Regions from separate parts of the Chryseobacterium sp. PCH239 genome, predicted to be linked through region 2. Evidence: riboswitches for the same ligand, from Rfam matches in the RefSeq annotation. Region 2 holds a riboswitch; each other region holds the start of a gene.

Region 1 (7,556 bases), 1.9 Mb from region 2:
TTAGGATTAATCACTAAAATTCCTACTCCTTGCTTCACAGCAAAAACATATTGTGAAGTACGGATCATATTTCCGATCTGCCCGTTTCCACCTGTACCGGTAATTAGAGAACCTACCTGTAAATTATCAATATTAAAAGTAACAATTCCAGTGGAAGTTCCGATATATCCTTTATGTTCATTTACTCCGACAAATGATCTACCATCACCACCTCCGATATTATTGAAACCGGCAAGTTTCTGCATGGTCTGCGCATTGGCTACGACCAATCTACCTCCAGGAGTATATTGAGTATCTCCTCCATCAGCAGCTTGTTTTGAAACGAAATAGAATTTATCACCATAGATCGTTCCGTATTGTGTAGTTGCACCGAAAGCCTGATTATTGTTTGCATTACTGTAGACACGGTAATTAATCTGGCCGTTATTATCAATGAAGTTTACGGAACCGTTGGTGTGTCCGTACCATTCTTCATTTACCATGAAATATCCATTGGTAAAGTTATTGGAAGCAACATACGGAGAAACAGGAGTAATAGTGGAAGAAACCGGAGTTTGATTAAATCCTACGTTGAAATTCCAGACATCCCAGGAACCGTTTTCCAATACACGTGAAGAAGCTCCAACACTGGAATACCCGAAATCAGCATCTGCAGGATTCTTTACCCAATATGACCAATACCCGTTAACCGTCCATCCGGACTGCCAGTGATCATTAGCCGCATCTACAATCGTGTAGCTGTCAAAATCATAAGCAGTTGTATTCACAAAACCATTTACCGGATATAAAGGATAAGTGGTATTTCCGCTTTTGATCAGTGCATTAGTTCCCTGACCGTTCAGATCAAATCCAATTCCTCCAACTGCTGATCCAAACTGTGTTCCCTGATACAACAAAGTGTATAATCTATGATCTGCTTTAGCAATAGCTTTCAGCATATCTTCTCCAGTAGCATTCCCGTTCCATTTGAATCCCCAAACCATGGCATCAGGATTCTTACTGTCATTCCACTGTACTACAAAAGCAGCCTGATTGGTTCCTGATCCTACCCAATACTGAATATCAGAAAAACTAATGGTAGTGGTATTAAGCTTGCTGATCCCTGAAATATCATTTCTGGGTACACCCTGAACTTTTATCTGTGCATTCGATACGCATGCGAACAGAAAAAGCATCATAAAAAGATAAAACTTTTTCATTTTTTATTAATTTAAATAGATTGTATTATTATTTGAAATGTAAATCGTAAGCTCCTGCCACTTCTGTAGAAACTTCTCCCAGCCATCCTGCTTCCTGATTAACTCCCGTATATATTTTCATAAAGTCTACTCCCGGAAGTTTCACGTATTTCCCACTTCTGTCTACCGCCCAGGAAATATCGATATTGGAGGCTTCATCATTATTCGGAGCATTGTCTGCATATCCGAACTCATATGATTTTCCTACCCAATAGGATCCGTCCCCGTTCTGATCGTAGAAATTATTTGCCAGTCTTGTTCCAGAAAACCCGTAAGAACTTTCGGTAAACCATAAAGGATAATAGCTTTGCGCATGGAACGTATTTTTTGTTTTAAAGCCCTGATTCCCCAGATTGTCACTCCATTTTATATATTCCACGTCGGTCTGCCAGAATTCAGTTCCGGGTACAGGTATTTTATTTTCGTTAGGTTTATGATAGGTTATGCTGTAGTCTTTCACTGTAGCATTTTTGAAATATTCACTGCCAGCAATTTCGTACCATTCATCATTATCAGGCTTCCCATTTTTATTTCTGTCGTAGGCCACCATAATAATTCCCGGTTCACAAGATCCTGAACGTTGATCCGCAGCATCATTTCCAAAGAATGCATTTCCCAGTACTTTAAAATCACGTCCATTCAGATTGGGAATCGTATGATCAAAACCAAACACTACATATCCGCCATAGCCACCAAGACTGATCATGGTGGAATTACCTCCTACCAACGATTCGTTGGCTTTCTGAAGCATATTCGCGGTAGTATTTCCTGGTAGATATTCCGGAATTTCGTTCATGAACTGCCCTACGGCAGGACGGAACTCCAATACTTTAGAAATATATTTACTGTAAGGTGTTTTTTCTTTGGTAACGATTATTTTAGAATGAAAAACCTGCTCGTTTCCTTTATTGTTAATCTTCAAAGTCAAAGGATAAGCATCTGCAGTAGGACTGATGAATTCAAGTTCTGAATTCTGAGAGATAATAGAGTCATTAATACTCCATGTAACCGATCCTGAAGCATTGGTAGGAATACTCAAAACCTTTAAACGTTCAATGGTATAGGAATCATCAAGTCCATTAAATGTAAATTCATTTTCATCATCATGTTTACAGGCTATCACTCCTACAAGGAAGCAGGATAGAAATCCGATTTTCAAATAAGTAAAGCTATTTCTGTTCATTTTTTAAAGTTTGGTTATTTGTATAAAAAAGCGAAGTGGGCAGGGATATTTCCCCCTTCCGTTTTCCATTTAAAGTGTCCGTTTTTATCAAAGCAATACAAAAATCCCATGGATACATAATTTCTGGCATCTGTCATGTAGATATCTTCTGTGATGGGATTTACGGCAATGCCGTAAGGGGTTTTAATGGCATCTTCATATTCTTTATCAAAAATTCTGTTGGCAATGATCTGTTCTGTTTTTACATCAATGATTCCAAATGTCTTTTTATAGCTGTGGGTGTTGTAATTGAATTCATTTCCATAGAAATAGAGTTTATCATTTACGATTGTCATTTCACTCACAGAGAGATGGAAATCTTTCTTGACTGTTCCCGTGGCTGCATCTATGAGATAAAGACTGGAAGGAACATTATAATAATCTCCTCTTGAGGTTACATAGAGATCACCGTAATTATCTTTTTTAATGTGATGAAGATTGATGGCAACATTTATTTTTTTGAGTTCGGTAAAAGTATTCAGATCAATTACCGAAACAGTATTGTCATAATCGGGAGCTTTATATCCTCCGGAGTTGGCCACAAACAACTGATTACCCACAATTTCCATTTCTTCCGGCTGATATCCTACCACTACCTCACGCTGGATGGAAAGAGAAGCCGTATCAATTTCCACTACTTTCCCCTTCGGTGCTTTCGGGTTAATCGCTACAGGTCCGGCGTAGCTGCTGGCATAAGCTTTTCCGTTTTTGAAAGCAAGGTATCGGCAGTTTTGTAATGGAATAGAAGTAATACGTTTGGCCGTTTTAGCATCCAGCACTTCAATTTTATTGGAAACATTGACAACGATATAGAGCTTGCTTCCATAAACTTTGATATCATTTCCTACATCCCCCAACTCTTTTACGACATTGGGATTGATTTCTGCGTAGATATTCCGGTAATAGGTCCCTTTGATGTAATCAAAAAAATCAAGGGTACATTTATTACTCCCCATATTCCCTTCATTGAGCATATAGAAGCCTTTTATTGCTGTATTTTCTGAAGGAAGCCCTTCTACCACTTCCTGACGGACAATAATTTCATCTGTACGGCATGAAGTAAGAAAAGCTAATACAAGAAATAAAAAATAAAAGTTTAGTTTTCTCATAGGGTGAAGTTTAGAATAAGTTTAAAGTTTCTTCCGGGCATCGGATAATTGAGGACAACATCATAGTATTGATTGAAAATATTATTCATCTCAAGGCTTATTTTAAACTGATGATTCGCCCAGTTGAATTTTTTCTGAACAGACAAATCGTGCGTATACCAGGGCTGCACATAATTGTATTGAATGTTATCCTGATTCACGTCATATCTTTCTCCTACGTACATTGCACTGTAATTGAAACTCCAGTCTTTATAATCTGCCATAAGACTGAAAGATCCACTATGCCATGGGGTATAAGGAATCTGATTGCGATAAAACGTGTCTTCCGGATCACTTATATCTCTCGCGCTTTGATAGGTGTAGGAAAGCAAAGGTCGGAGGGTTACTTTTCCAAGCTGCATTTCAGTCTGTACATTCACATCTGCACCAATGATTTCAACCAGTCCAAGGTTCATCATCAGCCAGCGGAACATGCTTCCGTTCGGAGCTGCCACAATTTTATCCTGTACTTTATTGTAGTAACCGTCTACTTTAGCATAAAATGTTTTAAAGAAACGGTTGTTATAATTCTTCTGATAAGTAAATCCTAAATCATATTGATTGGTGAATTCCGGTTTCAGATAGGTATTTCCGATATTGGTATAATACAAATCATTGAAGGTCGGAAGTCTGAAAATTCTTTTATAGAAAGCCCTTAGAGTAATCTCCGGAATTTTTTCCGGCTGATAGCTCATAAACACCGCAGGTGTCCACTCTCTGGCATCTCCCGGTCTTTTATTTTTTCTTACTTCTTCAAAAGTAAAGGTTCCTAAAAGGCTTCCCAAAATTTTGAATCTGTTCCACTGATAGGTTGTTGCCAATGCTACCAAGGTAGTGTAACGTGTAGGATAAGAAAAATTATCCAGATTGGCATCCAGGTTATTATACTGAAAATCTCCACTCAGGCTGACATCCCAATTGGGAGTGATTGAGTAAATATTGGAAGAGGAAAGATAAAGTTCCCTTTGGATGTAGGTATTATCGGTATAAATAATAGACTGCGAACGAACTGTGTCCATGAAATGGGTGTAATCGTAAGCAAATTTTGCTTTAAGCTGTGTTTCAAATTTCGGGAACAGTTTTTTTCTCAGATTAGCCTGTACAAAATAATTCTCATCGGAAAGCCTCGCTCCTCTTCCTTCAAAGCGCCCGTTAACAATAGGTGCCGGCATTCCGCGGTTTGAAATATAACCGTAGCCACGGATATTCCAACTTCCGTTATTTAAAGTTCCGTTGAGAGAAGTTTCAAAACGTTTTGCTTTGATATCTGAGTCCTGTCTTTTTGCAATGGTATCATAGGCTTGTTGCCCATCAGGATATTTCTTGGCATAACGAAATCTGTAAATTCCGTCACTCTGCATAAATTCGCCACTGAAACTGGCAGAAACCCTGTCTGAAATTTTCTGTTCCAATCGGAATGAAGGATTAAAGAGATCAATAGATGCACTTTTTGCTCTTATCACCAAATTGGTTTTTCTATTTCCTTTAAATACGGGTGTTTTAGGCTGTAAATAGATAGACCCAGAAGAGCCAAAGTCCTTTGCTGGCTGAAAAATTTCACTTTTCTGTCCGTTATACAACGATATTTCTTCCAGATCATCCAAAGAGTACCTTCCCAGATCCACCAGTCCGTTTTGAGCATTTCCTAATTGAATTCCATCATAAAAAACCCCTACATGCTGGCTTCCCATGCTTCGGATGTTGATGGTTTTCAAACCACCCAATCCTCCGTAATCTTTAATCTGAACGCCTGAAAAATACCGCAGTGCATCTGCAACGGAATGACTGTTTAGTCTTTCCAGCTGTTCTCCCTGCAGCGTTTGTGCCGGAAGGATTTCTTTAAAATTCTTTTTGTAAAGATTAATTCCTTTAATCGTCTCTTCCTGAAGACTGTCCTTCTTCTTGGTTTGAGAAGATAAAAGTTGAGATGTAATCACCAATATTGTGAAAACAGCTTTATGAATTGCAGAAGTAATTAGTTTTGCTGCCATTAGCTCATTTAGGGTAATGAAGACGCTAATGGGGTATAAGAATACAACGACAAAGCACAGCTGTCACTGCACAGAATCATTGATGTCCTAAGCTTTATTCCACGAAAGCGTCAAACGATTATTGTCTGGCAGGTCTTCTGACTTACTCCATTTTTGAAATCCTTCCCATTAAAAAACAGTGGATATATTCTTCAAAAACTTTGGTGCGGAGCTTACAGCAGCGGGTCTGTCCCGGATTTTCACCGGATTCCCTTTTAAGAGCTTTTTACGGCTCACCAAATTCCGGCAAAGATAAATAATTATTCCTAATCCCCAACTAAAATCATGATTTATAAACAATTAAAGCTCCCGAAGGAGCTTTAACATCATTTATTGGGGGTTTCGCTTTAAATGCCAATATTCAGGAAAACACTGAATCTCGATTTGGCTTCAATATCTCCTCCCGCCAGATGCGTGTACATGGGAAGCATGATTTCACTTCCCAGGCTCAGCTTTTTGTAAGAGGCTTCAAATCCCAGTTTTCCGTACAAAGCACTACCAGCAGTATTCGGCAGTGCCTCATCAAACTGTTTGTTCTGGGCGTAGACTTCACCCTGAACTCCAGTTTTTACAGAGAATATAGATTTTTCATTTCCTGCAACCTGATAAAAACCTGTTGCTGCATAGTTCCATTGGTTTCCAAAACGGTAATTTTTCCTGTTCTCTGTTTTAATGGTGTAATCTGTATTAACCAGTACGGCTACTTTATTTTTCTGAAACTTATAATTCAAAGCCGCCTGATAATCCCAGCTTCCGGTTCCCAGCTGAAAGCTTGGGTTGACACCGGATGCCCCTTTTTCATCAAACTTCCCGAGTGGAATTTTCAAGCCCAAACCTCCGCTCAGATGATGGAAATTATCTTTAGAGCTCATCAGCTGGTAAATTCCCATCAGGTTTAAATCTCCTATTCCATTGATTCTGATATCTCCCTGCATCGTTTTCTTTTCATGGAAATGGAAGGGCAGACTTGCATAAACACTTAGTTTTTTAGTCAGTGGAATCTTCCCCCACAGCTGCAACGTATTGAAATACTGATCCTGCGTGAGGTCTTTTACAAATAAGTTTTCCTTGGCTTTGTAATGCTGTGCAAAGTATTTGATTCCGATAAACTGTGGATTCAGCAAAGATTCAAAGCCGGAAGATCCATTTCCTGCTGCACAGCCACAGGCATCACAATCATCATCAAAATCGAATCTGTTAAGCGCTTCGGGAGCAACATAAGCACTGTCTCTGATGGTTTTTGCCTGATACTGATTCAACAGGATCAAACTTACTATCAATATAATCTTCTTCATGTTTTTTATAAATTATTCTGCAAATTTTGGATTGGATATAAAACTTTTATCCGATAATGTTTTCAGGAACGCAATGATGGATTGTTTTTCCTGGCTGTTCATAGCAATTCCTATGTGACCATTCTGTTTAAGCTGTGGATCAAGATTAACATTATCTTCCACCTGATCCGAATAGAAATTGAGTACCGCATCTAATGTATAAAACCTTCCGTCATGCATATAAGGTGCGGTATATTCTACATTTCTCAGACTCGGAACACGGAATTTCATCCAATCTACCTGATTCAGGCTCACTCTGTATCTACCTGCATCCTTGAATTCTGTATTGTAATACATTCCGGTATTTCTGAAACTCTCATCCGTAAACAGCTCTCCGCTATGACAGGAAGCACATTTCTGATTGAATAATGTCATTCCCTGGGATTCTATTGAAGTCAACTGTTCTTTTCCCTGTCTGAACCGGTCATATTTTGAATCTGCAGAAATTAAAGAAGCCATAAACTGTGATAATGCTTTTAAAATTCTTTCGCCGGTAATGGTTTCGTCTCCATAAGCTTCTCTGAACAGTTTTTTATACTTCTGATCATCTTTTATTTTCGAAATAGCTTCCGGTATGGAGCTGT
Region 2 (7,556 bases):
GTAAATAAAATGGTATTATGCAATACAAAGTAGTGAAATTTTTAAAATAAATTATTTAAAATATTGAAAATCAATTAAATAAATTTTGCCTTGAATTTTGCGTAAAATGAATTTTAACAGAAAATAGCTCAGAAATCTTTAATTTTTAAATAAAATTGATAGAAAAAATGATCTTTTATTAATTATTACCCATTACTCATTACAGATTACTCATGTCATAGCCCCGATAGCAGCGGTTACCCCACAGCAGCTATGGCTTTAGGCAGGAGCGAGGAGTATGAGCGGATAGCGGGAAACAGCTTCTTATCTATGAATACACTTTTATTGAAAGGGTAATTCTGACAGATAATGAGACCGGGATTTTGAGATCGCTATTATGATTCGTATTTTTGTTAGCAATAAAAACACCTAAATCATTTACTATTACCATGAATATTTTGAATAAGTACTGGCACTTATCGGCATTTCTTTTATTAGGTCCCTTATGTTTCGGGCAATATCAGTTTGAGGTTAAAAATGTATCAAAAAGTTATGATGCTGTCATCCATGTAGAAAATTGTTATGATGACAGATGCGGAGGAAAGGGAACGGTGGAATTGTTTGATCATAAAAACAGCAAAGTACAGACTTTTGTTTCAGAGGATCTGGTTTTGTATACAGAACAAGGTCAAAAACCGATCCAGGGGAAATTGATCCCCCTTTTAAAAGATCAGCGTGCCGTAATTATAGATGACTTTAATTTCGATGGAACGGAAGATGTTGCCATAAGGAACGGAAATATGGGAAATTATAGCGGGGCATCTTATGATGTATATGTCTTCAACAAGACAAGATTAGGGTTTGTAAAAAGTGATGAACTTACAGAGCTGGGTTCAAACGGTCTGGATATTTTTGATGTTGATGCCAAGCGTAAACGTCTAATTTCTTATGGAAAGTCCGGCTGCTGTGATATTTTTACATCAGAATATGTTGTAATTCCGAATAAAGGACTTGATAAAGTCTTTGAAAAAGAAGAGGATATGAGCATTGAAGGTAGTGTAAAAGTGACCACTAAAGAAAAGATAAATAATAAATGGATTACCAAAACAAAGGTATATCCGTCTGATCAATATAACAGAAATAAGAAGTAAGATGAAAATTCAGAAAGAGATCGATTTTATTCTGGCAGTAGATGCACTTAAAAATGTACAGCGAAGAAATTATAATGCAGACGATTCCCGGAGAGAGAATACAGCGGAACACTCATGGCAGATTATTATTCTGGCTCAGATCCTTTATCCGTATGCTAAAAACCGTGCAGATATTGATTTGTTAAGAGTGATAAGAATGCTTTCCATTCATGATCTTGTGGAGATTGAAGCCGGAGACACTTTTATTTTTGATGAAAAGGCAATGGTAGGAAAGTTCGAAAGAGAGAAAGCTTCTGCTCAGAAAATCTTTGGAATTCTGGATGAACCTTTACGTACAGAATTCTTTAATTTATGGCTTGAGTTTGAAGATGAGAAAACTCCGGATGCTATCTTTGCATGTGGAATTGACAGAATCATGCCGTTTATCTTAAATTCTCATACTTCCGGAAAAAGCTGGACTGAAGCTGGAGTGACAGAAAGACAAATTCGAAATATGCTTGAAAATGCAATCAGCAGAGCATCTGATGAAATGGGAGAGGCTTTTGAGCTTTTGCTGAACAGAAGTCTGGAAACAGAAAAAGTACTGAAATAATTGAAAAAAGAAGACCCTGCCCGCTTATTGGGCAGGGTCTTCTTATAGATCATCTGAAATGTTTTAAGAGGCTAGTAATAAGTAATTGTCGGGATTTAATAAAATTCCCTTCTTTGAATAAAATCCAGCCATACTGTTATGTACATAAAATCCCAGTACAAAATTTTTATAAGAAGTATCCAGGCTGAATTTCACTTCTTTCCCGTCTTTAGACCAGACCGGATTTTTAACGATAATGATGGTATTGCGGGTTTCTTTTCCATCAATGTATTCATATAATTTGAGCTGAAGAGTCTTTGTTTTTTTCATAGGCTGTGTGAATTGTACCACGATATTATTGAGATCAGTTTTCTCAAAGTCTTTATTATTGGAATTGACAACGGAAGGCTGGGAAATTTTGTTTCCTGTTTTCTTCGTCCACTTTAATAATGGAATATATAATTTTTCCAGATTCTTTTCCTTTTTATAAAGCTCTATAAGCTTCTCCGAGAATAAATTCTGAGCAATAAAACCGCGTCGGATATTCACTTTATGATAAATCGCTGAAAGACTGTCTGTTTTTTCTTCTGGAAATTTTTCGTTGATGAACAAATCGTAAACTGCCCATGTCATATATTCATTGAATGAATTTATTCCCGGGTATCCTGATTTTTTATCCCAATTCGTAAGGTTGAAGCTTTCCGTTATCTCCTTTGAGTACTGATCTGAAATAGGATTTACATACCCATGATCGATTTCTGAAAATACGGTGTGATTATCAAGAATCCTTCTTGCGAGGTTACCTTTTAAATTTCCAAGGATAAGATCTTCTCCGATATTTGGAAAGTCTACAGTTAAGGAGCTATTGATATCCCTGTGGCAATTCTGTCCGCCTACCAAAGGAGATATGGCAATAATGTATTTCTTATCTGTTTCATTGGCTGGTCTTTTTGCTATTTTATCCAAAAAAGTATAAGTATCATTGATGTAATAATACTCTTTGTAATTGGCAATTAAAGTATTGTAAAACGACTGATGATTTTTATAAAAGGTTCTGTAATTTGATTTCTTTACAAAGTCATTGATGAGCTCCAGATTTTCATCTACTTCTTTAGGACCAAAGGAATTGAAAGGAAAATCTCTTTTAAGTAAGCCTTTTTCATCAAAAGAAAATGCATAGAAATCAGTTCGGAAGCCTAAGAATTTTTTCCAATCTTTTCTTGAATAATTTACTTTTTTTAGTAAAGGATGATCTTTTACAGGCTCAAAATACGTGATGATTTCATCATAATACGGTGGGATTTTCTGTACGTCATAAGGATCTGTTCTGCCATATTCAGTGAGGGCCAGAATAATATTTCCTAATTCGTAACTTTCTGAAAGTTCAATTTTAACGTCTTTTTGTGCTCTTAATGTAATGGATAGGATAAGGGTAATGATTACAATAATCTTTTTCATGAAATATCGGTTCTTCTATAGTTTTTAGTGACAGCAATGTAAAAATAATTTTTTTGCCATGCTAAAAGTAAATAAAAAAACAAATGAAGTCCAATCATTCTTTGGTTGAGATATACTATGTTGTGTTGAATGGAAAAGTTTCGGGCGGCCTCTGGCCGCCCGAAACTTTATTGTTTATAGTATTTGGATTGGTTTCTTGAATTCGTCAATCGCTACAAAAGTAAAATCACCAATAATTGCTTTTTCTCTTTCATAGGAATACATCTGCTCGGTGTAAATTTCAACGTTTACTTTCATACTGGTTTTTCCCACGTATGAAACTTTCCCGATCAGCTCAACGATGGTTCCGGCAGGAATAGGTTTTTTAAAATCGATCTTGTCACTGCTTACCGTTACCACTCTTTTTCTGGCAAAACGGGTTGCTGTGATAAAAGCTACCTCATCCATCAGCTGCATCGCCGTACCTCCAAAAAGGGTATCATAGTGATTGGTTGTGTTAGGGAAAACCGCTTTAAAGATTCTGGTTTCGGATGCTTCAATTCTTTCTTCTGTAGTCATATATCATTATTAATTAAAGCGATAGGAAATGATTGGAAACAACAGAATAATAACAGGAACTTATAGAATTCCTGAAACAATCCATCAGATCAATACAACTTCAAATCGCGAAAGTTACATGTTTAAGAAAAAGGCAGGTCTCCTGACTTGTAACATCATTTATCTCCTTCCCATGCCTCGCACAGTGGATCTTTGATAAAGACTTCAGTTACTTACAGTTGCGCGACAGTCCGTGATTTTCACACGGTTCCCTTTTAATCTGCAGTGATGCAGAACCAATTTCTGTGATGAATAAGCGTAAAAACTTTTCGAATGCAAAAATAATGAATTTATTCCGGATTATGGTAAATAATCTGGCTGATTACTCTTCCTTTCTTAATCGTCCAGAGAGTAGTGTATCTGTTTTCTCCTGAACCGTTTATCATATAAAGAAAAATATTATCGTTGTCAAGTGAGGTTACTCCAACGTTTTCAAAATCCATGGTAGGCTGGAACATATTTTTGATGGCTTCTCTTACAAAAACAGATCCTCTTCCGGGTTGCTGTACTCTGATGGATTTGATTTCGGTCATACCTTCCGGAAGGTCATTTCCAATTCCCCATGGTTTTACTTTATCAATCGTAAGAATTTTTCCTTCGGCATCTTTTTCCTTTTTACGGTATCCTGCATTGGAAGGATAAATATCAATCACCACTTTGCTTCTTTGGGCAGTAGGAATCTTAGGATCAGAATTGTCAGTAAAAATAAGAGATCTTCCGTTTTTAGATTTAGATGGAGTGTAGGCAGGAAGCTGGTCTACATAAGCAATACGCCCTTTATTTACCATTCCTTCTTTATCCAGAGTTTCATACCGTACAAAAGGTTTGTCGTCATCCTGTTTCTCCGGATATTTGATCCAGATCCATTCTGTTTCTCCGGGAGCAGGTTTTACATAAACAAATACATCTCCTTTACGCATACGGATCTTGTCTACAATTTTTCGGTAATCGTCTTTATGTACACGTACGTTGGCATATCCTTCTTCAGCTTTTACAACTCCAAAAGGAACTTTAGTCTGCCCTTTTACAAAAGCAATAGATAAAATACTGAAAGCGGATAAATAGAATGCTTTGTTTATGAAAGTCATCATGAAAATTTTTTGATCCCTCAAATATATAAATTAAATGCTTTTCGGAAGATAATTATACCGCTGCAGTTCTTTTAAATCTTGTATTTGTTTTAGATAACCTTCACGCAGAAGAAATATTTGGTGTGAAATATCAAGAACTTCCTGATAATTATGATCAGAAATAATGAATCCCTTATACGCAGACTGTTCAATGATGGCAGCTTTCAATGCTACAGAAATTTTCGGAGAAAGACTATGGAAGGGTTCGTCCAGTAAAACAAAATCAGCTTCAGAATAAATTATCATTAAAGCTTCAATGACTCTCTGCTCACCTCTGGAAAGATCTTTAGGTTTTTCCGACAAAAAAGGACGGATCAGATCTGAAGTCAATAACAGATCTGTATTTTTTTTATTGCAAAAAAGAGGAATTAAGGTTTTAATGGTATTGTACTTCGGTAAGAAAATATCCTGTGGCAGATAAGCAATTCTGTTTTTTCTATCGGAAAGGCTTTTCAGAATTTTGTCATTGTATCTTATGAACTGGGTATCACTACTGACAGTTCCAAAAATAATTTTTAATAATGTTGATTTGCCAACACCATTTCTGCCCAGAATTCCAATAATCTGCCCGGTTTCACATCCTAAATAAATATCCCGAAGGATATTATTATCTTTAAAAGACTTGGTTATGCTGTCAATATGAAGCTTGCTCATAAAATTCCTGTTATTATTTTGACAATCACACAGACAGCTACCGTGAATCCCCAAAGGAAACCTCTGGAAAACCCTAAATTGGCATAAAAGTAATATTCATTTTTAAACCGGAGTTCATATATAAAATAATGAAGAACAGGAGATATTAAAAGAAAACTCAATCCAAAGTTCTCAATATTGAAAGAGGATAAACAAGAAGCTAATAAAGAAAATATCAAGGTGGGAATTATTATTTTTTTATAAAAAATCCAGAGAGTAGAAATACTTTTGAACATATATTAAAGCATAGAGTTTCTGTGTGTTTTACACTTTATTGTCAAAAATATTAAAAAATACAATGCTATATGGAGAAAGTATAAGCTATATTTGAAAAAATACCCTATTTTTCAAAGAAATTTTAAAACTGATAAACATGACCAAAAAACTACTTTTTGTATTCTCTTTTATATTGGGAATTTCAAGCCTTCAGGCAACCCACAAAATAGAAGAAGAACCTCAATCTTTATTGTACTGTGATACCAATGCTCCAACAGGAGTTCAGATGTCGAATATAACACTTACTTCTGGAACAGTTACCTGGACTGCAGATCCTAATAGTCCGGATAATATGATAAGATATAGAATACCAGGAACAACTTTCTGGATGACGGGTACACCCGTATCGGGTCAAAACTCTTTCACAATTACAGGTTTGCAACCTTGTACATCGTATGAAGTACAGGTAGTGAAAGTGTGTACAACACAGGGATTATGGTCTGATCCTATATTTTTTACCACTACCATTAATTATTGTGCAAGTGCTTCTACAGATACCACGATGATGCATATTTCCAATGTGACCGTAAATTCTACAGGAGTTACCTCTCCAATGGTAAGCGATTCCGGACCTTCCAATTATATAGATTACAGAAGTGACTTAAGCCGTAGAGTTAAGTTTTTTATTGGAACTACAGGAAATAAGCTTTCAGTAACCAATACCTGGACGGGAACTCCAGGCACAACAACAGTAACGGCGTGGATAGATCTTAATGCCAACGGAATTTTTGAATCCAACGAAAGAGTGATGGTGGCCAATAATGTTACTCAGGCTGCTCCGGCTGTATCTGTATTTACGATTCCAAGTTTGGCAGCAGTGAAACTATGCGGCGTTACCATGAGAGTTATCTCCAGTCAAACAATACCTTTAGATGCCTGCAGTACATTTACCTATGGGGAAGTTGAAGATTATGGAGTAGATTTAATCAATCTCACCCTTGGATTGGAAGAATCAGGAAAGTCTGTAAAACCTGAAATTTATCCTAACCCTGCCTCTGATGTCTTAAATATTTCAGGGATTTCAGAAGCCGCCGATTATGAAATTTATAATATTGCAGGACAGAAAATTGACGAAGGAAAAGTTTCAAATCACCATGTAAACCTTAACCATTTATCAAAAGGAGTTTATTTTATCCAGTTGAAAGATAAAGAAAAAGTAACCCGATTAAAATTCATTAAGAAGTAAAAATAGAAAAGAGTATTTGAAAAAATACTCTTTTTTTAATCTAGGAATTGTGTAGTAAAATATTGTATTTTGAATATTCAAAATTGATTTTTTATTCAATTAGAATGTTATTATAGGAACATCCTTATCCGGATAGTTATTAAACTGATTGATTATTTTCTGTAAATATTCATTTGTTGCCTCATAATTTTTATCTTTAATCCCCTTAAACTCATAATTAAAACTATCTCCCAAATCATTTTTGAAGTTAATGTGATGAGCGGCAGGGTCATTCATAAAATCATTGATGTCCTTTACTAGCTTTTCTTTTCTTATATTTTCTTTGTTGTTTGTTATTTCTGACTGCTCATTCAACTTTTTAATTTCAATCAGTTCAAAACAATAATCCTTATCTAATGATTCAGCTTTAATGACTAAACCTGGTAGTCCTGAAAAAACATAAGGTCCATCGTTGATTGGAATATCATGAGTGTATAAAAGTTTCCATTCTCTCTTTCCAAAATTAGCAAAAGCTT
Region 3 (7,556 bases), 160 kb from region 2:
ATCAAAATGCATCCCAGAAGAACTGAAGCCATTTTAATATAACGATAATGAGATTTCAGTTTCTCACTTTTCAAAGCTGTTTCCTTGTTGTGGTTGTCGATCACCTGATTAATAGATTTCAGTTCATTCTGCTTTCTTTTAAATCTCATTTCCATGTGTTTTTTGTTAAACTGCTGATAGAGATTCTGTTGTCCCATAGCAAGATAATTCTCAGCCAATTCTTTATAAAGTCCTTCGTTCAGGATAATATCTCCGGTATTTTTAGAAAGATCCTCAGCTTTTAGTAAAAGGCTTATCGCTGTTTGATTTTCATGTCTTTGTTTGTGTATTTCAGCAATTCCTTTCAAAGCGAATGCTTCCAGACTTTTACCATAATTCTTCCGGGCATAGCTGACAGACTGTAAAAATGACTCTTGTGCCTTGTCAATCTCATTAAGGTTCAGATAACAGTACCCAATATTGTAGTATACCACACTCATATTGGAGTAAGTGGTTTTCTTTATGGGAACCTTTTCATAATTTCGTATAGAAATCAGGAATTTTTCCAGAGCAATTTCTGAATTAGACTGACTTTTATATACCATTCCTCTTATTGCGTAGCTTGCAGCCGTTTCAATATATTTCTCCGGATTTTTTTCAGGAATTTTTGCAATATACTGTTCTGCCTCATTCAGTGTTTCTAAGCATTTGTTGAAAAGTTCCATTTGCTGATATTGGATCGCCACTGAGATGAGAACACCTGCCTGGCTTCTGGCATCATTGGTTTTCTGAGACAGTTCTTTTGCTTTTAAAATATATTGTAAAGACTCTTCAAAATTTCTTTTAGCAATATTGGCTGTTGAAAGCAGCATATAAAGATTAATGGAAGTTTTGATATCATGAGATTTTTTTAATAATTGTTCTCCGATTGTGATGGTATTATCGGGGTTGTCGTAAATTTCAAGTTTGGCCTTTCTTAGTAAGATACTATCAGGTGTCTTTTGTGCCTTCATACCATTACAAAAGGCAACTAGCAACACTATTATTTTAAAAATTAATTTCATAAGGCTTTTGTTTTACTGATTTCCTGAATATAGGCATTGGGAGACATTCCGGTAACAGATTTGAAAACAGTAGTGAATGCACTGTGTGATGAGAATCCTGAATATTCTGCCAGATAACTTACTTTATAATTAAGAAAAGTAGAATCAGTTCTTAATAACTGTACAATATGATTGATTCTAAGCTTGTTAATATATCCGTTGAAGTTTTTTTCCTTATTATTAATAATTTCTGAAAGGTATTTTGTATTGATTTCCATTTGAGAGGAAAGCAGAGACAGAGACATGTTTTTATTCAGAAACCGGTCGGATTTTTCAAATTCTTCCAGCTTTTGGAGAATTTCATCTTCTTTTTCCCTGGATATTTTTGTTGTGCCAGGATCTTTTGTCGCTGGAGTTGTTTTGTGTAAAATGATGGGTTGAGATTTTTGACTGATCTGTTTTTCAAAGAAATCAAACTGTTTTTTTAAGTCTTTATTTTTACTTTTTATGAGTAAAAAATAAGTAAGCAAAACCAGAATGATCAAAGATAAAATCAGGATTAGAAACCAGAAAGATCTTAGAAGCAGATGTTTCTGAAATTCAATATTTTTATTTTGATTGGTTTCCACAAGCTTCACAAGGTATCGTATTCCTTCTTTTGAGCTGGAATCTGTTTTTGTTTTTACATCATTGTAAAGTTTATTGTACTGATGGTATTTTGCATCATTATGTAGTGCGTAGTAATTACGGGAAAGTGATTCGTAGATTTTAATTTTTAAATTATTAAAAGGAAGATTTTCAATCAATTGAAGACCTGCTTCCAGTTTTTCAATAGCTGTTGCATAATCTTGTCTCAGAAAATAATATTGGGAGAGGTTTTCATAGGCCAGAGCTAAAAGAAAAGGTTGGTTTTTCTGATGTTCAAGATCTGTAATAATACTGTCTATAAGGGTTTTATATTCAGGTAGTTTATTTAGTTTCAGCAGATAGGAAGATCTGAAAATTCTGTTTTCAATTGTTAAAATTCTATTCTCTTCATTATAATCGCCAAGGTATTGATTACTCTGATCTAGAATTTTTAAGGCTTCAGGATAGTTTCTGTTGATTCCCGAGTTCAATGCCTGAAGCTGATATAATTTTGAAGTGGTAATTCTTAATGCCGGACTATTGCTTTTAAGAAGCTTCTGATCAGACAAGAGATGAGAAATAATTCTTTTCGATTGATTGTACAAACCCAGATTCTGATACTGATCGGCAAGGTTATAATCACTGAAGACCTGCATACAATAAGAAAGATCGTTTTTCTGATCAGGCTCTTCTTTTTGAGCGAAAATATTGACAGATTGTACATATTCCCCCTTCATGGCAAAAGCTTGTGAAATAATATTTTGAAGTACAATTTTGTGTTCCGCGTTTTGATCACTCACAAGAATTCCCTGGGTATAACTTATGCATTCGTCAGGATTCTGATATAATTTCAGAAATGCTTTATCTGCTAACATATTGAAGTCCGGACCGGACTGCCCTTTGGTGGTAAGGGAGCAGAAAATAAAAATAAACAGTAAAGTTTGAAATAATTTTTGTCTCGTTAATTTGCTTTTTGTGTTTTTTTGAATAATTCTGGTAAAATCCATATTCAAAATATTGTTTTGTATCTATTTAGTTATCAGTCTTGTAAATAATAAGTTCTTTTAAAATTCACGAATTATGAAAGCCAATTTCTTTTGGCAAGGTGAATATTGTATTAATATTGTTTTCACCAATTCGAAACGCTAAATATAATAAAATATGAAAAATTTTTACAAAGTATCAATGAAAATGTTGACAGCTTGTCTTTTTCTGAAATTTGGTTTTGCAGAAGCTCAGCTTACGGTAATAGGTTTGGGAAATTATAATGTAGGGGCAGTCTCTGACAATGGAGTGGTAAGCATGCATACAAGCGCAGGAGGAATATATAAATGGAATGCAGCAGGAGGACTTGTACAGATAGGTTCTATATCAAACGGTTATCCGGCAGCGGGTAGAACTGTTGTTTCGAATGACGGAACCAAAATTTCGTCCTCTATAACAAATGCAGCAACGGGATTTAATGAAATATCAACCTATGATGTAGCTACTTCGACCTGGGTAAACAGAGGCGGGCTTGTTCCTACAGGATGGGACGGTAGTGTAAGTTCAACCTGGGGGATGACTACCAATGGAAGCACGATTGTAGGTTTAGGTTTTCTTACTGCTGCAAACGCACATGCTGTGAAATGGGATGAAGTAAACGGAATGGTAGATCTGGGAAGTATCGTTGCAGGACGCAGCTCCAGAGCAAACGCAATCAATGCGGCAGGAACAGTAATTGTAGGTTGGCAGGATGAGCCAAACGGAACAAGAAGTGGGGCTAAATGGCAGGATGGAGTAGAAACTTTTATTACTGATAATAATGGAAATAATGTAGGGGAAGCAGGAGGAATTTCTGCAGATGGAAATACAATCATAGGCTCAGCAAATCCTAATCCCTATGTCTGGAATGCTGCAAGCGGACTTACTTACATAACGCATCCTAATGCTTCTTTCAGCTTCAAAGGAGGAGCAACAGGAATTTCTGCGGATGGAAAAAAAGTAATTGGGTATTATAGAGCATTTGGAGCACCTCCTATGTCAGGGGAAGGTTTTATCTGGACTTCTGCTACCGGAAGGATCAATCTGAATGATTATGCAGCCTCTTTGGGAATTGCAACGAATGGAGTAACCATGGGGCTTCCCTTGGCCATTTCACAGGACGGAAAGAAAATTGCCGGATCAGGGACGAATGCTTCAGGGCAGATGATCGCTTTTTATCTGGATACTTCTCAATTTTTATCGGTGAATGATGCAGTGAAAGAGAAAAATAATATGGGTGTCTATCCTAATCCTGTGACTGATATTCTATATTTTAAAGGAACAGGAAAAATAGAGAAAGCCGAAATTTATAATATGGTGGGACAAAAGGTAAAATCATTTGATTCGGTAGAAGGGCAGATTGATGTTTCATCCCTGTCAAAAGGAGATTATATTTTGCAATACTCTATGAAGGGAGGAAAACAAGAGACTTATAAATTCATTAAAAAATAACATATATAAATAGTAAAGTAGTGGGATGAATGGCTGTTTTCAATATTGAAAGCGGCCGTTCTTTTTTGTGTATATAGCAAAAGGATAGCATGTTTTGTATAGAAAAGTCTGGTTTTTGGTGAATACATATAAAAAACTATCTTTGCAAAAATTTTGGTTTCCAGTATTTTGGAATGAAAAGGGAATCGGGTGTAACTCCCGGACTGTCCCCGCAACTGTAAATCGCAACTCAAGTTTCTGCAAAAAACCACTGTTTAATAACGGGAAGGTGCAGAATGCGAAAGTCAGGAGACCTGCCGGAATTATAATTAAAAAACATATTGCTTTCGGAGGAAAAGTAAAAAAGTATGGATATAAAAAGATCTTTAGTACTGCTTTTTTCATCTTATGGCTGTTTTCTTTTTGCACAAGAGAAAGCCATCGATACTGTTTATGTCTTCGACAATCAGATGAATAGGGTGAAACTTTTTCATCCCGTAAAAATAATTTCGGCAGAAGATGCTGAGAAAAACTCCAGTAATCTTTCTGAACTTCTGAGATTTCAGTCACAGGTTTTTATCAAAGAAAATGGCCGTGGTGCCGTTTCTTCACCTTCTTTCAGGGGAACTACCGCTCAGCAGACTGCTTTTGTGTGGAATGGAATTAATATCAATTCTAATTTTCTGGGACAGGGAGATATTAATAATATTGCTTTGTTCGGCTATGATCAGATTGGTATAAAAGCTGGTGGTGGAAGTGTAGTATATGGGAGTGGTGCCATCGGGGGAAGTATTCACCTGAATAATACCCTGGATTTTAATAAAGGCTTCCATGGTTCTTTATTTTCTGAAGTGGCTTCTTTTAATACCTATAATAACTTTATAAAAGGTTCTTACAGCAATGATAAGTTCAGTTTTAAGGCTTCTGGAAATTATTCTGTAAGTGAAAATGATTATAAGGTAAGTGACCTGAACTATATCAACAGAAACGGAAGTTATTACAATACAACGTTCAATGTAGGAGCATCCTATAAAATCACAAACGATCATAAAATTTCGTGGCAGAGCCAGTTTTTTGATTCTTCACAACGCTTTCCTGTATATGAAGAAACGGGAACAAAAACGAAATATAAAACTCAAAGTGTAAGAAGCCTTCTTTCCTGGGACTGGAACAAAACAAAGTTCAGTAATTCCCTTAAAGCAGCTTATACGGAAGAGAATTTTCAATTTTTTGGTTCGTTAAATCAGCCTAAATCAAGTAGTGGAACCGGGAAAAATTATATCTTTAAAAATGACTTTAATTATTTCCTGAATTCAAAGTGGAATTTTAATATCATAGGAGAGTTTCAGGTTAATAAAGGAGAAGGATACCAAAACGGAATATCCAGCGTCAGCAGAAATATTGGTTCTGTTTCAGGATTGTTAAGATATTTTGCAACAAAAGATCTGCGTTTTGAGGGTGGATTCAAGAAAGATTTTGTGGAAGATGTGAAGTCACCGTTGATGTATTCGTTCTCCGGAAAATGGAGTGCAGCAAAATGGTATGATGTAAGCCTTAATGTATCAAAAAACTTCAGATTTCCATCCTTTAATGATATTTATTATGAACCGGGAGGAAATAAAGACCTGAGACCGGAAACCTCTACCCAGCTCGATATGACGAATGTGTTCAAAGCAGGAGATTTCAGACTTACTTTGTCTCCATACTATATGAACATCACAGATCTTATTGCATGGCTTCCAACGGCTAAAGGATACTGGCAGGCATTCAATGTCAATAAAGTTGAATCCTATGGATTAGAATCCCAACTGTCCTTTAGCAAACAATGGGGTAATCATAAAATCCGGGCCAATGCTGGATACTATTATGCAAAGTCTATTGATAAAGAAACGAAAATGCAGAGACCTTACGTTCCTATGCACAGAGGAAATGCCAATATAGATTATGAATATGGTTTCTTTAAACTTTTCGCACAGGGGCAGCTGAATGGCGTTACGTATACTACAAGTGACGAAAAAAGGTCAGATGCCATAGATCCTTATTTTCTTTTAAATATGGGAATCTCTGCAACTTTAGCCAAAAAATATACCTTAGGGTTCAAAGTGAATAATCTAACCAATACATACTACAAAACGGTTTCTTTCTATCCTTTACCCAAAAGAAATTATAGTGTGTATGCAGCAATAAATTTTTAAAAATTAAAATTGATTAAATATGAAAATAACTAAACTTTTAACTGTATTATTTGCAGTAGTGTTATTGTTTAACATTTCTTCATGTTCAAGTAGTTCTGACGAGATTGAAGTTTCTCCAATCACTTATCAGAACGGATATTTTATCTCTAATGAAGGAAACTATAACAGTCAGGGAGCTAAGGTAACATTTGTGACAAGAAATTTAAGCCTGAAGCAAGACGATGTATATGGTTATAACAACAACAAAGAGATTCTTGGTGATGTTCTTCAGACGATTGGTCTTAACGAAAACAAAGCTTATCTTGTATTGAATAACTCTAATAAAATTGTAGTAGTAGACCGTTATACATTCAAAAAGTTAGGAGTAATTACAGATCAGCTTGATAACCCAAGAGGAATTACTTTTGCTAACAACTTCATCTATGTTGCTAATACCAACTTTACTGCACATACTCAAAGTATAACGAAATATAAAGCTTCTGACTATTCATTTGTAAGTAAAATCAATATGACTGAAGTTTCTGATAAAACAGTAGAGGCAGGAGGAAATGTTTTTGTACAGAATGCTTCATCAGGGTACGGAAATAAGATTACTTATATCAATACTTCTAACGATGCTAAAACTGAAATTACCGTTCCAAATGGTCAGATTGGAAATACAGTATCATACAAATCTAATGTTTATACAATTTCTTCAACAGCTACAGATTCTTATATCTATAAAATTTCAAGTACCGGAGCGCTTACACCGGTAATTACGTTGACAGGAATTCCTAATGCTACGAACCTTCAGATTGATAACGATAAAATCTACTTCAGCTCTGCCAATAAAGTATATACAACGAGTTTGGCTATACCTGTAATTCCTGCAACTCCATTATTAACAGCTGCAGATGGCGGTCCTTACTTTACACTGTATGGATTTAATGTTATTGATGGAAGGATTTTTGCATCAGACGTTAAGCAGTTCACACAGGATAGTGAAATGGTAGTATATTCAGCAGTTACAGGTGCTCAGATCAGTTCTTTTAAAACAGGAGGTATCGGTGCTAGTGGAACATACCTGAATCCATAATGTGTGATAACATATAAAGAAATAATTTTTTATTTTTTCATCATTTGTGTTTTTTTCCGGCCGGTTTCGAAGAAACCGGCCGGCTTTGTTTCCCTAGGGAAACAAAAAAAACTGCGGGATGGAACATCCCGCAGGTTTTATATTTTATATCAGTTGAATTATAGGGTTAACCCGAGTTTTTCA
Region 4 (7,556 bases), 1.6 Mb from region 2:
TGGGAAATGAAATTACCCAGCATCCTGATATCGCTAAAATATCTTTCACAGGATCTACATTAACGGGAAAAGCGATTGCTAAAGGAGCTGTAGATACGATGAAAAGAGTAACCTTAGAACTTGGAGGGAAGTCTCCTAATATTATCCTGGAAGATGCCGATTTTGAAAAAGCAATTCCTATGGCCGTTTTCGGGGCTTATATGAACAATGGCCAGGCTTGCATCGCCCCTACCCGATTGCTGGTTCCTCAAAACAGGCTGGAGGAGGTAAATGAACTTGCTAAAAAAGCCGCAGGACAAGTAAAAGTAGGAAATCCTGACGAAGAAGACACTCTTGTAGGACCTATGGTGAGTGTAAAACAATTTGAAAGAGTACAAAGTTATATCCGTCTGGGACAGGAAGAAGGTGCTGTTCTGCTTGCAGGTGGTGAAGGCAAACCGGAAGGTCTTGAAAGTGGTAATTTCGTGAAAGCGACCATCTTTACCAATGTCCGTAATGATATGCGTATTGCGCAAGAGGAAATTTTCGGACCTGTACTGTCTATTATTCCTTATGCCAATGAAGAGGAAGCCATTGCTATTGCCAATGATACTACATATGGTCTTGCAGCTTATATCAGTTCTGCCAACCAAGAACATGCAGAACGTGTAGCCGCACAGATTGATGCCGGAAGAATCTGCATTAATGGGTTTGCGCATGATCCTTATGCGCCTTTCGGAGGTTTCAAACAAAGCGGTATCGGACGTGAGTTTGGTGTATTCGGACTGGAAGCTTACCTGGAACCCAAAACGATTCTGGCTTAATATGATCTTCTTCACAGCAAATATTCTCAGGATTACTTTGCTGTGGAGATTCTATGATCCTTAAAAGTTTTGTAAGTTTGAATAAGAATTGATCAAGAAACAACTTTCTGAGCTATGAGCGAAAATAATATTCCTTTTCCCATCAATTACTCCTGTCATTTTTCAGAATTCAGGGAAGGAGAACAATTTGCACGAATTCACAGCCTCGGCCTGGTGCTCTCCGGGGAAATGGAACTTAATGATGGCATCACAAAAACGATATTTAAAGAAGGAGAACTCTATTCTGCAAGGAAAAACAGTTTATTGAAATTCGCAAAATATCCACCCAAAAACGGTGAAATCAGAACCATATCCATCTATTTTGACGATGCCATGCTTCATGACTTCAGCCGTGAGTATGGATATCAGGCAGAAAAAAAGGACAATGTCCAGGCCTATATTAAACCGGAGCAAAAGGCATTACATTCTTTTATGTACTCATTATTACCGTATGAAGATCTTCCTGCTTCTGAAGAAATACTGAAGCTTAAACAAAAAGAAGCTCTCCTCTTACTGTTGAATTACGATCCCGGCCTTAAGGATATTTTGTTTGATTTTTCCGAACCCTATAAAATAGATATTGAATCTTTTATGAATAAAAACTTTCATTTCAATGTCAATGTAGAGCGTTTTGCTTATTTAACAGGGAGAAGTCTGTCTGCATTTAAAAGGGATTTTCAAAAGATATTCGGAATTCCGCCAAGACAGTGGCTGCAGCTTCGGAGATTAAAGGAAGCCCATTTTCTGCTTACCCAAAAAGGAAGATCAGTTTCTGATATTTATCTGGATCTTGGGTTTGAAAATCTATCCCATTTTTCGTTTGCGTTTAAAAAACAGTTTGGTTATCCGCCAAGTGCTTTACAGGCAAAATAGTTCAGAAACACATGTTTATTATAAAACACAATAGTAAAACTTTACTTCAACAACATTTCACCGGATTACCATAATAAATCGTGCCATGAATATCATGGCACGATCTGAATAATTGAATCTAATTATTTCTAAAGTTTTTTAAAGTGCATATTCTATTGAAGCTTCTTTAGCAGCGGCAACCATTGCGATTAAAGCTTTTTCAGTTTCTTCCCAATGTCTTGTCTTCAGTCCGCAATCAGGGTTTACCCAAAGTTGGTTGGCAGGAATGACGTTCTGAGCCTTTCTCAGCAATTCAATCATTTCTTCTTTTGAAGGAACTCTTGGTGAGTGAATATCGTATACTCCAGGACCAATTTCATTCGGATATTTGAAATCGGCGAAAGCATTCAGCAGCTCCATCTGAGAACGTGAACATTCTATGGTAATGACATCTGCATCCATATCGGCAATGTTTTCAATAATATCATTGAACTCAGAATAACACATGTGAGTGTGAATTTGGGTAGCATCTTCCACTCCGCTTGCTGAAATTCTGAAAGCTTCCACTGCCCATTTTAGATAATTCTGCCAGTCTGTTTTTCTTAATGGTAGTCCTTCTCTGATGGCAGGTTCATCAATCTGAATAATTCTGATCCCTGCTTTTTCCAGGTCCACTACCTCATCACGAATTGCCAAGGCAATCTGCTTACAAGTTTCTGAACGAGGCTGATCATCACGTACAAAAGACCACTGTAAAATCGTAACCGGACCTGTCAACATTCCTTTTACCCATTTTTCAGTCTGGGATTGTGCATATTCAGACCAATACACCGTCATCGGAGTCGGGCGGGAAACATCACCGAAGATGACAGGAGGTTTCACACAACGGCTTCCGTAGCTTTGTACCCAACCGTTTTTAGTGAATACAAATCCTTCCAACTGTTCTCCGAAATATTCCACCATGTCATTTCGCTCAAATTCTCCATGAACCAATACATCAATTCCGATGTCTTCCTGCCAACGGATTGTTCTCTGCGTTTCCTGTTTCAATAAGGTATCATATTGTTCCGCAGTAAGCTCTCCTTTTTTAAATTTTGCTCTCCAGCTTCTTACTTCTGTGGTTTGCGGGAATGATCCGATTGTAGTGGTTGGAAATAAAGGTAGCTGCAATACTTCCTGCTGTTCTTCTTTACGGATTTTGAAGGTATTTATTCTCTGAGCATCTTTTTCAGTAACTGAATTCACTCTCTGTTTTACCTGATCATTATGGATAAGAGAAGAAGTTCTTCTGCTTTCAATGGCTTTTTTATTTTCTTCAAATGCTTCAAGAACCTGTTCATTTTCCGTTCCGGATGCCAGTTGTTTAAGTGTTACGACTTCCTTTACTTTTTGTTTTGCAAAAGCCAGCCAGTTTTTAATTTCAGGATTGAGACGGGTTTCAAAATCAAGGTCACAAGGTGAATGAAGCAATGAACATGATGGTGCAATCAGAATTCTTTCAGATCCTAATTTCTCAACAGCTTTTCTGATGAAAGACAATGATTTTTCGTAATCATTTTTCCAGATATTTCTACCGTCGGTTACTCCTAATGAAAGGCTTAAGCTTTCCGGAATAACATTCAGAATATCATCTAACTGTCCAGGATTTCTCACCAGATCAATATGCAATGTATTCACCGGAAGAGAAACAGCAATTGATGTATTATCTTTTAATCCGTCAAAATAAGTGGCAACGATAAATTTCAGTTTCGGAAAACGTTTTCTGATTTCAGCATACACAGAAAGGTAAGTTTCTTTGGCTTTTTCTGTTAAATCCAACGCCAGAAAAGGTTCATCAAACTGAATCCATTCCGCACCCTGATCCTGAAGTTTGGTTAAAATCTCTGTATAGACTGGAAGAAGATTTCCAGCCAGATCCAATTTATCGAAGCCTTCTTCTTTTTCTTTTCCTAATAACAGATAAGAAACCAGTCCAATAATCACCGGTTTTGCATTGATTCCCGCTTGTTTTGCTCCGGCAAATTCATTGAAAATCTTATCTGAGCTCAGTTTAAACTGTTGATTTTTATAAAATTCCGGAACGATATAGTGATAGTTGGTATCGAACCACTTGGTCATTTCCATGGCAGTGATATCCAATCCATCTTTCTGATATCCTCTTGCCATTGCAAAATAAAGATCCAATTCAGTATTGTTCTTTTTAAGCACCACTTCATGGTAACGTGTTGGAATGGCTCCTACTACAAGGCTCATATCCAATACCTGATCATAGTATGAAAAATCATTACACGGGATAAGGTCTATCCCTGCTTCTTTCTGGATATTCCAGTTTTGGTTACAGATAGTTCTTCCGGTATTCAGAAGTTCTTCCAAAAGGATTTTACCTGACCAATACTGTTCGCAGGCTTTTTTGAGTTCTCTTTTGCTACCAATACGCGGATAGCCAAGGATGTGAGTTTGCATTTTTTTAAACTTTTTAATTAAACTTATTGGGAAAGTTCTTTAAAAGGCTTCGTAATGTTTTATCGGAAGAAGTTTCAGGAAAGTCATGACATAGCAGACAGCGTAATTTCCTTTACAAAAGAAAATACCCGAATCCGATATATCATCTGTATGACCCCAAAGCTTCAGACCGCGAAAGCATTGTCAATTCAGTAAAGGCAGGTCTCCTGACTTGTAACAGTTTCCGTCATCCTTCCCGCTTTTGGCAGTGGATCTGCAAGGACAGAAACCTTTGGTGTGTTACTTACAGTTGCGCGACAGCTCGTGATTTGCACACGATTCCCTATTAATCTACGTTAAGTAAAACCTTTTCTGTTTGATGAAGTATCTGTAAAGAACTGTACTTTTACCTTTAACTATGGTCATCAGTAAAAGTTTTTAATTTTGTGTAAAATTAGCAATACAGAATAAAAATACAATTATTATCAAATAATTAAGCAAATTAAACTTTTAAAAACAAAAATAAAAGCATAAAATTCTGTACATTTGAATGTTTTAATCATTTAAAAGAATAATATTCTGTGGAACAACTCGATGATAAGGACTTACAGCTGCTAAGGCTGCTCCAGAAAAATGCTAAACTCACCGTTAAGGAACTTGCGAAAGAGGTAAATCTTTCTACCTCACCTGTTTTTGAAAGGGTAAAAAGGCTTGAACAGGAAGGTTTTGTTAAAAGATATGCGGCCGTTCTTGATGCCGAAAAACTGAATCGCGGATTTACGGTTTTCTGCCAGATCAAGCTCAAAATCCACGACAGATCAGTAGGTTATGATTTTGTAAAGGAGATTTTAGAAATCGAAGAAGTTGCCGAATGTTACAATATTTCCGGGGATTTTGATTTCCTTCTGAAAGTTCAGGTACGGGATATGAAGCATTATCAGGATTTTGTATTCAATAAGCTTGGATCTGTGGATTCCATAGGGAGTACCCACAGTACGTTTGTGATGGCTGAGGTAAAAAACAACCATGGGCTGACGATATAGCTTTCGCTTTACGTTAATCTGCTTCAGATATAAAAAAATCCGTCGATAATGACGGATGTTGTTATTATTCTAATTTTCCAGTACTTAATTGGCTGCCGGATCAACAAGCGTTGGTGTTAAACCTAATGATTTCAACAGGTTTTTATTGTCAAAAAACAATGTTGCATAATGTTTTCCTTTTTTAAAAACAAGTTTTGATCCACCTGGAAATTCACTGTCAGCTCCTAATTTTTGGGTTTTAGCATTGTATTTAGTGAACCTGGTTTTACTATCCTGTAAGGTACTTTTATTCAGCACAAGGCCAAAAGGAAGCCCTTCCACCACTAAAGATTTATTGTCTGAAGCTGCGAAAAACATCTCATTGACAGCATTATCTTTTCCAAGACCACAATAAAGTTCCAGCCCTGTTTTCATTGGCCATTTTGCATATTTTTCTTCGTTGGCATCTTCATAAAAAACAGTTTTTACATTCAGTGCTTTTGATATTTTATCGGGTGTCTGTGGGAAGATAAATTCTGAATTTTTGTCCAATAAAGAATTCAAAGCGGCTGTTTTTTGTGAAAATGCAGTCACACTTAATGCCAGAAAAAAGAGGGTTACAATGAAATTGAATGGTTTCGTCTGCATGAGAATATTTTAAAATTTTAATAATTTGATGATTAAAGGTATTAAAATTACACAATTTGTGTGATATAATTCTATGGTGAAACCTTATCTATAAAATTCCCGATTTTACTTCTTTTGCTGCAAATTGAACACCGTCCCAGCAGGATCAGTAATCCAGTGCATGTTGTCAGGAAGTTCTTCAATCTCGTCACAGGTTTCCACACCATTTGACAGCAAGTATTCTGTTGCTGTTTCTACATCAGGGACCGTGAGTTGTAACCAGGTTTCGGAATGGGTATAATTGTCGACACAATCCAGCCAAATAATATTATTCCCGAATTTTACTTCGTGAGTTCTGGAAACAGTAGGATTATTAATGGGTTTTTCCTCCACTTCTAATTTTAGAATTTCTCTGTAGAAGGCCACTGTTTTTTCATATTTATTTTTGGGAATTTTTATAGCGATATTAATTCCTGCTTCAAATTTTGGATTCATACTCAAACTATTTTAAAAAATTATTCAGATAGTTCAGAATCATTGCTGTCTGCATCATCAGACTCACATGGGTTTGTCCCGGAGCAATAGCCAATTGCGATTTGGGCATTTCTCCCATGTCCGCAAAGACATCACCTCCCAATAATTTATAGGTTTTTGAAAGTTCTGTTTTGTCCAATCCATCATTATCACCAGCTATGATTAAAACCGGTACCCGAATTTTAGAAATGTTATTATCGCCAAGATCAAAAGGTTGTCCCGCAGAAGCTATCATCTGCTGCAGAAATGGAGTCCATTTTGTTTTATCTGGTGCTACAGCATTATAGGCAGTATGCATAGGACTGTTTGTAAAGAGGTCGGGTTTCATTCCTTCAAGCGCTTTATTTACTTCGGGCAGCCAGCCATTAGTTTTATATGTTGACGAAATAATAACCAATTTGTTCAGTCTTTGCGGACTCTGTATCGCTAATTGATAAGCCACTTCACCTCCAAAACTGTATCCTACAACATCAGCTTTATCAATTTTCAGATAGTCCATTATCTTTGTAACATCACTGGCCAAAGTAGCGTGTGATAATTTCCTTTCCGAAAACGGAGTATGTCCATGTCCCTGTAATTCAAGTGCTATTACTTTTCTGTTTTTAGACAATTCCGGGATCAGCTCGCCCCAATTCAGGTCAATCGTCATAAAGGCTCCATGTAACAGTACAACAGGCTTTCCTTTACCATAAACTTCATAATACACTTTGATTCCGTTGGCAGGCGCATAGCCGCTTTCAGAAGGTTTTATTTTTTGTCCATATAATTTTGATACTGTAAGAAAAACAGTTAGGACCACTAATGCAGAGAATTTGAATAAATTTTTCATAATATTATCAGATTTGGTGGATTAAACTTTTAATCAAAATTACCAAGTCAATCTGAAAACGGACTTGTCAAAAGACAAGATTTTATTAAGATGTAATGAATTTTAAAACTGAATCTCAAAACCCACCCCATTAAATTATTTTACACAATTCTACACAACATTATATAATTAATCAATTAAAAATAAATATTTTTATAATAATTCTACAATAGTTGATAAAATTTGATTAATTTCGAATAGAACTAAACTTAAAAATTATTATGAAAAATTTAAAGAAAATCGAAAGACAGGAATTGAAAACAATTAAGGGTGGAATTGACTGCAGAGGTGGTCAGCTATGTTTAATCGGTGGTAAGTGGCAATGTATGCCTTACGACGGATGTGGTGGGGGAAACCAGCCTTAATTTA

The links. Region 2 has a riboswitch for cobalamin ahead of KBP46_RS21305 (acyl-CoA thioesterase). Riboswitches for the same ligand answer to the same signal wherever they lie in the genome.
Region 1: linked by a shared signal. The riboswitch ahead of KBP46_RS12970 (TonB-dependent siderophore receptor) and the one ahead of KBP46_RS21305 (acyl-CoA thioesterase) in region 2 are both predicted to bind cobalamin.
Region 3: linked by a shared signal. The riboswitch ahead of KBP46_RS20625 (TonB-dependent siderophore receptor) and the one ahead of KBP46_RS21305 (acyl-CoA thioesterase) in region 2 are both predicted to bind cobalamin.
Region 4: linked by a shared signal. The riboswitch ahead of metE (5-methyltetrahydropteroyltriglutamate--homocysteine S-methyltransferase) and the one ahead of KBP46_RS21305 (acyl-CoA thioesterase) in region 2 are both predicted to bind cobalamin.

The regions. Positions count from the first base shown of each region.
Region 1 covers NZ_CP073027.1:2,777,514-2,785,069, forward strand. The annotation lists gene KBP46_RS12955 (DUF5074 domain-containing protein) at 1-1,199, opposite strand, end outside; gene KBP46_RS12960 (hypothetical protein) at 1,228-2,421, opposite strand; gene KBP46_RS12965 (YncE family protein) at 2,436-3,569, opposite strand; gene KBP46_RS12970 (TonB-dependent siderophore receptor) at 3,566-5,599, opposite strand; cobalamin riboswitch at 5,709-5,894, opposite strand; gene KBP46_RS12975 (transporter) at 5,986-6,933, opposite strand; gene KBP46_RS12980 (cytochrome-c peroxidase) at 6,946-7,556, opposite strand, start outside.
Region 2 covers NZ_CP073027.1:4,628,760-4,636,315, forward strand. The annotation lists gene KBP46_RS21290 (hypothetical protein) at 429-1,130, shown strand; gene KBP46_RS21295 (HD family hydrolase) at 1,132-1,722, shown strand; gene KBP46_RS21300 (DUF4932 domain-containing protein) at 1,786-3,159, opposite strand; gene KBP46_RS21305 (acyl-CoA thioesterase) at 3,334-3,717, opposite strand; cobalamin riboswitch at 3,832-4,012, opposite strand; gene KBP46_RS21310 (hypothetical protein) at 4,047-4,847, opposite strand; gene KBP46_RS21315 (ATP-binding cassette domain-containing protein) at 4,878-5,540, opposite strand; gene KBP46_RS21320 (GEVED domain-containing protein) at 5,953-7,041, shown strand; gene KBP46_RS21325 (GLPGLI family protein) at 7,141-7,556, opposite strand, start outside.
Region 3 covers NZ_CP073027.1:4,470,774-4,478,329, forward strand. The annotation lists gene KBP46_RS20610 (tetratricopeptide repeat protein) at 1-1,043, opposite strand, end outside; gene KBP46_RS20615 (AraC family transcriptional regulator) at 1,040-2,656, opposite strand; gene KBP46_RS20620 (T9SS type A sorting domain-containing protein) at 2,811-4,124, shown strand; cobalamin riboswitch at 4,262-4,440, shown strand; gene KBP46_RS20625 (TonB-dependent siderophore receptor) at 4,472-6,298, shown strand; gene KBP46_RS20630 (DUF5074 domain-containing protein) at 6,318-7,373, shown strand; gene KBP46_RS20635 (CCA tRNA nucleotidyltransferase) at 7,532-7,556, opposite strand, start outside.
Region 4 covers NZ_CP073027.1:1,177,100-1,184,655, forward strand. The annotation lists gene KBP46_RS05480 (aldehyde dehydrogenase family protein) at 1-803, shown strand, start outside; gene KBP46_RS05485 (AraC family transcriptional regulator) at 918-1,715, shown strand; gene metE (5-methyltetrahydropteroyltriglutamate--homocysteine S-methyltransferase) at 1,854-4,157, opposite strand; cobalamin riboswitch at 4,336-4,522, opposite strand; gene KBP46_RS05495 (Lrp/AsnC family transcriptional regulator) at 4,718-5,179, shown strand; gene KBP46_RS05500 (hypothetical protein) at 5,264-5,806, opposite strand; gene KBP46_RS05505 (VOC family protein) at 5,912-6,280, opposite strand; gene KBP46_RS05510 (alpha/beta fold hydrolase) at 6,288-7,148, opposite strand.